Regions from separate parts of the Exiguobacterium sp. EA-TM-5 genome, predicted to be linked through region 1. Evidence: riboswitches for the same ligand, from Rfam matches in the RefSeq annotation. Region 1 holds a riboswitch; each other region holds the start of a gene.
The links. Region 1 has a riboswitch for lysine ahead of ACV3PA_RS01315 (amino acid permease). Riboswitches for the same ligand answer to the same signal wherever they lie in the genome.
Positions count from the first base shown of each region.

Region 2: linked by a shared signal. The riboswitch ahead of ACV3PA_RS02965 (Na+/H+ antiporter NhaC family protein) and the one ahead of ACV3PA_RS01315 (amino acid permease) in region 1 are both predicted to bind lysine.
Region 3: linked by a shared signal. The riboswitch ahead of ACV3PA_RS16125 (aspartate kinase) and the one ahead of ACV3PA_RS01315 (amino acid permease) in region 1 are both predicted to bind lysine.

Region 1 is NZ_CM132670.1:256,074-259,324, reverse strand. It holds gene ACV3PA_RS01325 (diguanylate cyclase domain-containing protein) at 1-227, opposite strand, end outside; gene ACV3PA_RS01320 (MarR family winged helix-turn-helix transcriptional regulator) at 364-819, opposite strand; lysine riboswitch at 985-1,173, shown strand; gene ACV3PA_RS01315 (amino acid permease) at 1,305-2,786, shown strand; gene ACV3PA_RS01310 (hypothetical protein) at 2,867-3,049, shown strand; gene msrA (peptide-methionine (S)-S-oxide reductase MsrA) at 3,119-3,251, shown strand, end outside.
Region 2 is NZ_CM132670.1:553,099-556,349, reverse strand. It holds gene ACV3PA_RS02975 (heme oxygenase) at 1-161, shown strand, start outside; gene ACV3PA_RS02970 (uracil-DNA glycosylase family protein) at 284-1,021, shown strand; lysine riboswitch at 1,114-1,292, shown strand; gene ACV3PA_RS02965 (Na+/H+ antiporter NhaC family protein) at 1,404-2,987, shown strand; gene htpG (molecular chaperone HtpG) at 3,054-3,251, opposite strand, start outside.
Region 3 is NZ_CM132670.1:3,073,188-3,076,438, reverse strand. It holds gene ACV3PA_RS16135 (argininosuccinate synthase) at 1-278, shown strand, start outside; gene argH (argininosuccinate lyase) at 275-1,645, shown strand; lysine riboswitch at 1,716-1,893, shown strand; gene ACV3PA_RS16125 (aspartate kinase) at 2,006-3,205, shown strand; gene ACV3PA_RS16120 (aspartate-semialdehyde dehydrogenase) at 3,219-3,251, shown strand, end outside.

The DNA of each region.
Region 1 (3,251 bases):
AACAACATGGCGATCGCAACGGGAACGATGCGCAAATCAACACGGGCGACATCGATCTGGATCCCATTAAACATTAATAAAACTGCAATCAGACCAGAGACAACCCCTAAGATGAGACGTGTGCTCCAGCTTGAATTGAGCGAAATACGTGGTTGATTACGAAACGGTAAGAACAAGAGAGTAATCGTTGTAAACAGTAGACAAAAGTTAATGATGAATTGATTCATGATGGACAACAAATCCTCCCAACTCCCCCAGCTAACAGATTTCCATATATATACTCTAGTTTATTCATCTAGGTAACGGTTAGATTGTGGGAAATGTTTAGGTAAAAAAGAAAAAACGGTAGAAAATCTACCGTTTTTATGAAGACGAAGTGAGCGTATCCTCATCCATCGTCAATAAAATTTTATCAAAGACACGAATCATCGTTTCGAGTTCTTCTTCCGTTAGGGTTCCGAAGCGATCTTGTAAATAATTTTTCCGGACAATTTCGAGTTCTCGAAATGCTCGTTCGCCGTCATCGGTTAAGGCGAGGACGATCGAACGACGATCTTCCGTCGAACGTGTCCGTGTGACATATCCTTGTTTATACAGCTTATCCGTCAAAGCAGTAACTTGGCTCGTTGCGAGCTCAAATTGTTCCGCGAGAAGCGTCGGGCGCTGAGGACCATTTTCTGAAAGGCTCCGTAAGATGAAGAATTCACTCCGGGTTGCTGTTCCTTCAAATAGTCGATTTAGTTCACGTCGCAGGGTACGAAGAATGACACGCATTTGTTCCTCGAGTCGGTAAGTTAGCAAATCACGTTCCTGTGGCATGCAAGCAGCATCCTTTCTCTCAGTGGACTTCTACCATTTAGTGTACTAAACATATCGGATTTTTACCATCGACTACCCGATATTCGAAAAAGGCAATTGACAATTTCGTGGCGGTTTGTGTAATATGGCGTAGTAATAACTAACTTAATTCAGTTCTCACTCAACCAGTGGGATGGAGGTTGCAGTTCTTAAGAGTACGGTTACGGATGTCGTCAAGCGACAAATGAGGTGACCTGAAAGGAAGAATTGCCGAAATCAATCATCGCTTTGAAGATGATCGATTGGGATTAGATCGAACAGGTCTAATACTGTCACAAGTCGGGTATGACCTACTTGTGGAGAGCTATCTTTCACGACGGTAGAATGAGGCGCATCCATTTTATTATGTTGCGTTCTCATCTTCCATCTGGAAGATGAGGGCGCTTTTTGTTTTTTTCATTCAAAAAGTGTCCTCTCAAAAATCTATACAGAGAGAAGCGAACGAAATGAACAATTTAGATGTTAACAAAACAACAGATTCAACAGCAGAAGGTTTAAAACGTGGATTACAAGCTCGTCATATGTCGATGATCGCTATTGGCGGAGCTATCGGAACAGGACTTTTCATCGCATCCGGTGCTTCCGTCGCAGCAGCAGGACCAGGTGGTGCGCTCCTATCGTATGCAATCGTCGGTTTAATGGTCTATTTCTTAATGACAAGTCTTGGTGAAATGGCAGCGTATATGCCGGTCGCTGGATCCTTCTCGACATATGGAACGAAATTCGTCGATCCATCGTTCGGTTTTGCACTCGGCTGGAACTACTGGTACAACTGGGCAGTCACGATCGCAGTCGAACTCGTTGCAGCACAAATCGTCATGTCTTACTGGTTCCCGGACGTTCCTGGTTTTTACTTCAGTGCTTTGTTCTTAGTACTGATGATTGGGTTGAACTTCTTCTCCGTTAAAGGGTTCGGAGAAGCCGAATATTGGTTTGCGATGATTAAAGTCGTCACGGTCATCGTCTTCTTAGTCGTCGGTGTTGCAATGATTTTCGGCGTCTTTACCTCAGAGCCACCGGTTGGCTTTAAAAACTTTGCTCTCGGGGATGCGCCGTTCGTCGGTGGGATTCCTGCCGTCATCGGGATTATCCTTGTTGCTGGATTCAGTTTCCAAGGAACGGAACTGGTCGGGATTGCAGCAGGTGAGTCGGAAGATCCGAAAAAGAACGTTCCAAAAGCGGTCAAACAAGTCTTTTGGCGTATTTTACTCTTCTACGTCTTCGCGATTTTTGTCATCGGGATGCTCATTCCGTATACGAGTCCGAACTTAGTTTCAAATGATATCACCGACGTAGCGGTTAGTCCGTTTACGCTCGTCTTTGAAAAAGCAGGTCTTGCATTCTCGGCAGCACTCATGAACGCTGTCATCTTGACGTCTGTCCTATCTGCCGGAAACTCAGGGATGTATGCTTCAACACGGATGCTTTATACACTTGCGCGTCAAGGCGATGCACCGAAGTTGTTCGCGAAAGTGTCAAAAAACGGTGTGCCGCGTAACGCCTTGCTCGCAACAGGAGCGATCGGTGCCCTCTGTTTCTTGACGTCGATGTTTGGTGGACAAGTCTACTTGTGGCTACTCAATGCTTCCGGGATGACAGGATTCATCGCATGGCTCGGAATTGCGATCAGTCACTATCGTTTCCGTAAAGGTTTCGTTGCACAAGGGCACTCGTTGAAAGACTTGCCGTACGTTGCACCAGCGTTCCCATTCGGTCCGCTGTTCGCATTCGGTCTTTGTTTCCTTGTCATCGTTGGTCAAAACTATGCAGCATTCCTCGCTGACCAAATTGATTGGGTTGGAATCGCCGCAACGTACGTCGGTATTCCATTATTCCTTGCTTTCTGGTTAGGACATAAATTCAAAAATCGAACGTCCGTCGTTCGTTATGACGAGATGGACTTCCCAGAACATCCACGCCAATCGTAATTAGTGAGCCACCTTCAAATGAAGGTGGCTTTTTAGATGTCGCTTCAAGTAAGATGAAAGAAAAACAGGAGGCGATCTTCGTGAATTACTGGTACCACTTTAAGCGTGCCTTCTTACCGATCGCGTTATTGCTTGTGACGCTTGCCTTGTATCAAATGATTTATCGTTTGAATAATATCTGGTATTCGCTTGGAGGACTTCTTCTTGTCTTTGCGGCGATCTACTTCGTCATGCGTCGCCTAAAAGCGAACCCGGAGGATTGAATGAGCAGGAAAGTCGAGTCCATTCTCTGAACGCGGTAAAATAGAAGCATACAGAGGAGGGGAAGATAGATGGCAAAAGCAATATTTGCAGGTGGTTGTTTCTGGTGCATGGTCAAGCCATTCCATAAATATGATGGTGTAGAGCAGGTCATTTCAGGATATACCGGTGGTCATACAGAGAACCCGACTTATAAAGAGGTCT
Region 2 (3,251 bases), 300 kb from region 1:
TGTACTGGGAAGACATGAAGAGTTTTCAAGCGTGGCGGGAGAGTGACGATTTCAAAGCGTCACATAGTCGACCTGCGAGTAGTGAAGCTGGAGAATCTCCGATGCTCGGCAGCGAAATTCTGACTTATGAAGTCGCTTCCGTAAAAGAACGCGCGCAATAAACCAAGAAGGACTCGATATGAGTCCTTTTTATGTACCTGTATAAAAAAAAGAGAAAGGGTTTAATTGTCTCAAATGGTATTATTTGTTATCATAATGCCATTACAGAGAGAGAGGATCTTACATGAATTCGTTAACTATATTTGAACATGCTATTCGTGCCTTACCTGACGACCGTACATTACGACGTGATGAATTATGGACGGATGCCTTTTTATTGCAACAGGAGAACGAACTGACCGTTTATTATTCTCCGATTGGTGAGTACGTCAATACCAAAGCAAAAGTCGTCATCATCGGGATCACACCAGGATTTGAACAGATGCGAATCGCTTTCGAAGAAGCGACGGATGCACTTCATCATAGCGTTTCATTGGAAGAGACGGCACGCCTCGTCAAATATACGGCAAGCTTTGCTGGAACGATGCGACGCAACCTCGTCCAAATGCTTGATACACTCGAACTTCCAGCATTACTCGGAATCGAGACGACGGCTACCTTATTTCATCAACATCAGCAATTACTGCATCCGACGTCGTTATTAAAACAACCCGTCTTTTATCGAGAAAAAAATTATTCAGGGCATCAACCGAAAATCAATCGTAGTCCTTTGTTGAGACACTATGCAGAGGAACATTTCGTTGCTGAGATCAATCAATTACATGAATCAGCGCTGTTGATTCCGCTCGGTCGTGTCGTCGAAGCACAAATTCGTAGCTTGATTCATGACGGACGAATTGAACAGCATCAGCTTCTTTCCGGCTTCCCTCATCCCTCTGGTGCAAACGGTCATCGAAAAAAACAGTTTGAAGAGAATCAACCGTACTTAATGAAACAGCTTATTCAACATTTTGCCGAATAAATAACTTTATCTTAAATTATCAGAATATATGGTTGAATCGCTTCTGAAATACATGATAAAGTGTCCATAAGAACAGAATATGACTATTCTATCGATGAGGTAGAGGCGCGATTTCAATCAGTACTTGGTCCGAGGATGACAACGAAGACGACTACAGGAAAGGTGACATCGCCGAAATGATAATATGTGTCCAACATATCGTCGTTGGTCGATTCGGGAAACACCCGATCGATTGCCATACATAGCAGTTGTATGGAGCGCTCCAATTCGGCTAAGAAAGACGCATCCAGCGAGGGTGTCGGCTTTGTTGCCGGTGCCCTTGCTTTTTTTATGCCGCGGGGTCTCATCTTTAAGTTATTTATTAAAGAGGAGGATATTTTTTATGGTCAACTATTCAGATTCCATCATCGCCCTTGTACCTGCTTTATTAGCTATCTTGTTGGCAATCTTTACGCGAAAGGTCGTTCTTTCGCTAGGTGTCGGCATTCTCGTCGGTGCCCTACTACTCCACCGTTTTAACCCGATCGATACGGTGACCTATCTTGGTAAGAACATCTTCAGCCTATTTTGGGCAGATGGTGCCTTGAACGAATGGAACGTCTTATTGCTTGTCTTCTTGTTATTGCTTGGTGTCCTTTCGACGTTGATCCAAACGTCAGGTGGTGCACGCGCTTTCGGAGAATGGGCAGCAACGCACGTCAAAACGGCACGTGGTGCTCGTTTGGTCGCATTCGGCCTCGGAATTTTGATCTTCATCGATGACTACTTCAATAGTCTCGCCGTCGGAAACGTCAGTCGTCCGCTTACGGATCGTCGTGGTGTATCACGTGCAAAACTTGCCTATTTGATTGACTCAACGGCTGCACCTGTCTGTGTCATCAGTCCGCTTTCAAGCTGGGGAGCATTTATCATCTCCATCATTGCTGGTATCTTAACGACGCACTCGATTACGGATTACTCGGCGTTTAGCGCCTTCATGATGATCGTTCCAATGAACTTCTATGCAATCTTTGCTCTTCTGTTAACACTTTACATCGCTTACTCTGGCATCTCTGTCGGACCGATGAAACAACACGAACGCCGTGCTGCAAAAGGTGAACTCTTCGATGCCTCAAAAGGCACACCGATGGGGATGGCAAAAGAGGTCAAGGAACACACGAACGGAAAAGTTCGGGATCTCGTCGTTCCAATCGTTGTTCTCGTCATAGCTACGATCAGCGCGTTACTCGGAACAGGTGCTCAGGCACTTGCAGCCGACAATCGCCCGTTCACTTTGATCGGCGCGTTTGAAGCAACAGATGTCACACGTTCACTCGTCGCTGGTGTTGTCATTAGTTTAATCGTTGCTTTCCTGATGTTGATCGGACGGAAGATTCCGGGACGCGATTACCGTGCAAGCATCGTTGCTGGTATGCGTTCGATGTGGCCGGCAGTCGTCATCCTGTTGTTCGCTTGGACGATCATCGCTGTCATCGGTGATATGAAAACAGGTGACTATCTCGCAAGTTTCGTTAGCAACTCGATTTCTGCTTCGTACTTGCCGTTCTTATTATTCTTAATTGCCGGCTTGATGGCATTCTCGACAGGAACAAGTTGGGGCACATTCGGGATCATGTTGCCAATCGGTGCGGATCTCGTCATGGCGGTCGACGCTTCTCTCTTGTTACCGACGCTTGCTGCTGTTCTTGCCGGATCTGTCTTCGGTGACCATTGTTCACCGATTTCTGATACGACAATTCTCAGTTCGACTGGGGCTGGATCCCATCATATCGATCATGTCACGACACAGTTACCGTATGCGCTAGTCGGTGCAGTTACTGCCGCTGTTGGTTATTTAGTCATCGGTTTCACGGAGTCTTCGGTCTTCGGTTTCATCGGAGCTCTTGTCACATTCGCACTCTTCGTCGTCGTCTTAAACGTTCTCTCGAAAAAAGGAGAAACCGCTTCGGATTTACAGACGGATTAATGTAACACTGTACGAAAAAAGGCATTGGATGCGCGCATCCAATGCCTTTTCTTATACTCATTCGTTTCACACCATCAATAAACACACATCATTTGCGAACGCTACTGGGTCTTCAAGCGGAAGTCCTTCAACAAGCAACGCTTGCTGATACATTAATTTTGTATAGTGTTCGAATTTCGAACGATCGTTTTGATACGCTGTTTCAAGGGATTGGAACACTGCGTGTGACGGGTTCAATTCGAGAATCTTGACCGCCTCTACTCC
Region 3 (3,251 bases), 300 kb from region 1:
ATAACGGTCTCTTCCACGCACCATTGACGAAAGGTCTGAAAGCGTTCTTGACAGCAACACAGCAGGACGTCACAGGAGAAGTTCGGGTCAAGTTGTTCAAAGGAAATGCTACCGTGACAGGTCGTCAGTCTGCTGTCTCGCTTTATGATGAGAAGCTTGCCACGTACACGAAAGAAGATGCGTTTGATCATGAAGCTGCAAAAGGATTCATCAAATTACACGGTCTTGCTGTTTCGACGCATGCGAGCGTACATCGTCAGGCGGGTGTGACGAAATGACCAAACTCTGGGGTGGACGTTTTACGGAAAGTGCTTCCGCTCAAGCGGAAGCCTTCGGAGCATCGATCACGTTCGATCAAAAGTTAGCGCGTGTCGACTTGAAAGGGAGTCTCGCTCACGCGCAGATGTTATGTGAACAAGGAATCCTCGCTCAAGACGAATGGACGCAAATCGAGCAAGGATTAAAGCAACTGGAAGCGACAGTAGCGGATCATGTGTATACGCTAGCAGATGAAGACATTCATATGAATCTCGAGCGTCTATTGACGGAACAGATTGGTCCAGTCGCAGGTAAACTGCACACGGCACGGAGTCGAAACGACCAGGTCGCAACCGATTTGCATCTATGGATGGAGCAACATGTCGAAGCATTGACGACGGCATTGCGTGAGCTCCAATCGGTCATCACGGAACAAGCTGAACAACATATCGAGACGGTCATGCCGGGTTATACACATTTGCAACGGGCGCAACCCATCTCTCTTGCCCATCACTTGCTTGCGTATTTCTGGATGTTCGAACGTGACGTCGAACGGTTGACGGACAACCAAAAACGAATCCGGAAATCACCGCTTGGTGCAGGAGCGCTCGCCGGGACGACATTCCCGATTGATCGTTTCCGTTCTGCGGAGTTGCTCGGGTTTGAGTCGATCTATCCGAACAGTTTAGACGCCGTCTCCGATCGGGACTTTGTCATCGAATACCTCGGGATTGCCTCGACCGTCATGATGCATCTATCACGTTTTTGTGAAGAGATCATCATCTGGGCGTCGCAAGAATTTGGCTTCATCGAGTTGTCCGATGCCTTTTCGACAGGATCGAGCATGATGCCACAAAAGAAAAATCCGGATTTCGCTGAATTGATTCGTGGGAAAACAGGGCGTGTCTACGGTAATCTGATGGGCTTCTTGACGACGATGAAGGCATTACCACTCGCTTACAATAAAGACATGCAAGAGGATAAAGAAGGGGTCTTTGATACTGCAGATACCGTCCTTCAGTCCGTTCAAATCTTTACCGGAATGATTGAATCCGCGACGTTTAAGACCGAAGCGCTCAAGAAGGCGACAATGCAAGACTTCTCGAATGCAACGGAACTCGCCGACTACCTTGTGACGAAAGGCATACCATTCCGGGAAGCACATGAAATCGTTGGGAAGGCTGTCCTTTACTGTGTACAGAATGGCTGTTTCTTGAAAGATTTGAACCTCGAGACGTATCAAACATTCCATCCTAATATCACAGAAGACGTTTATCCGCTCCTCGATCCGGTTCAAGCAGTTGCACGCCGGACAAGCTACGGCGGTACAGGGTTTGCTGCTGTTTCAGAGCAACTCGAAATTGCCAAACAACATCTTGCAAATTGACGAATTTTGAAAAAAATCAGCCAAATGACTGGATTTAACAAAAGATGTCTGCTATAACTGTAACTAACAACCGACAGATAGAGGCGCGGATGACATGAGTAGCATCATTCTTGAAGGCAAGCATGCCGAATGATGTGAAAGGGGAAGTCCGCCGAAGTGAACGAGAAGATGCTTACTCTTGTTTGCTGGTACAACGGTTAAGATCCGTTGTACTGCCGAAACCGATGTTTCGGAGCGCTATCTTACGTAAAAGAACGAATGACTTTGTCTTCGTTTGTCCGATCGTGATAACGACGGGCCGTAGGAACGCTCCTACCGGCCCGTCGTTTTTTTCTGTATCGGGACAAAGGAGATAGGATTGTGACAACTGTACTTAAATTTGGTGGAAGCTCGGTTGCGACTGTCGAACAGATTCAGTCTATTGCGAATTATTTGAAGAGTCGCGCAGCCGAAGGTGAAAAACTCGTCGTCGTCGTATCGGCGATGGGCAAGATGACAGATTCTTTGATCGCTCAGGCGCAAGCCATCACGGATCGCCCTGAGCGGCGAGAACTCGATCGGCTGCTTGCCATCGGAGAAGAACAGACGATTTCATTACTCAGCATCGCCCTCAACTCACTCGGCGTCAAGGCGTTATCGCAAACAGGCGCACAAGCAGGGATCAGCACGATGGGTGTGCATACGAAAAGTAAGATCAAACAGATCGATGGAGATCTATTACGACAAAAACTCGAAACGTACGATGTTGTCATCGTTGCCGGTTTCCAAGGTGTCAACGAACTTGGTGACGTGACGACACTTGGACGAGGCGGATCGGATACGACGGCAGTTGCCTTAGCAGCAGTCCTTGATAAACGCTGTGAAATCTATACTGATGTCGACGGTGTCTATACTGCTGATCCACGGATCCATGCCGCGGCTCAACCGATTCCCTACATCTCATATGACGAGATGATGGAGATGAGCGCCCTCGGGTCGAAGGTCATGGAAATGCGGAGTGTCGAGTTAGGAAAAAAATACGGCGTGCACATCTTCGTCGGGAAAACACTTGAATCGAAAAGGGGAACATGGATCATGGAAGCGACGGAAACAATGGAACAAAAAGCGGTGACGAGTGTCAGCGTCACGAAGAACGTCTTGACGGTGTCAATCAAACACGTACCGCAAACAAATGCAGCAGTAGCCGATATCTTCGAACTGTTATCCAATCGCCACGTCAACATCGATATGATCAGTCAAACGACGTTCGACAGTGACATTTTCTTATCGTTCTCATGTCCACTCGATGAGGAAGAATTTCTCGATGAAGCCTTAAAAGATATCATGGATCGCTTTACGACAGTGAAGGTCGACCGTCATAACCAACACGCGAAATTATCTGTCGTCGGAATCGGGATGCGGGATGCAACAGGTGTTGCTTCGAAGTTGTTCGCAATCTTCCGAGCAGAGAATATTCCGTTCTATCAAGTTACGACATCAGAAATTAGTATCTCATACACGATTGCACAAGCAGACATTGAACGAACGGTTGCAGCGATTGCAAACGCGTTCGAGTTATAAGGAGGAGAACAGGATGTATCATGTAGCAGTCATCGGAGCAACCGGC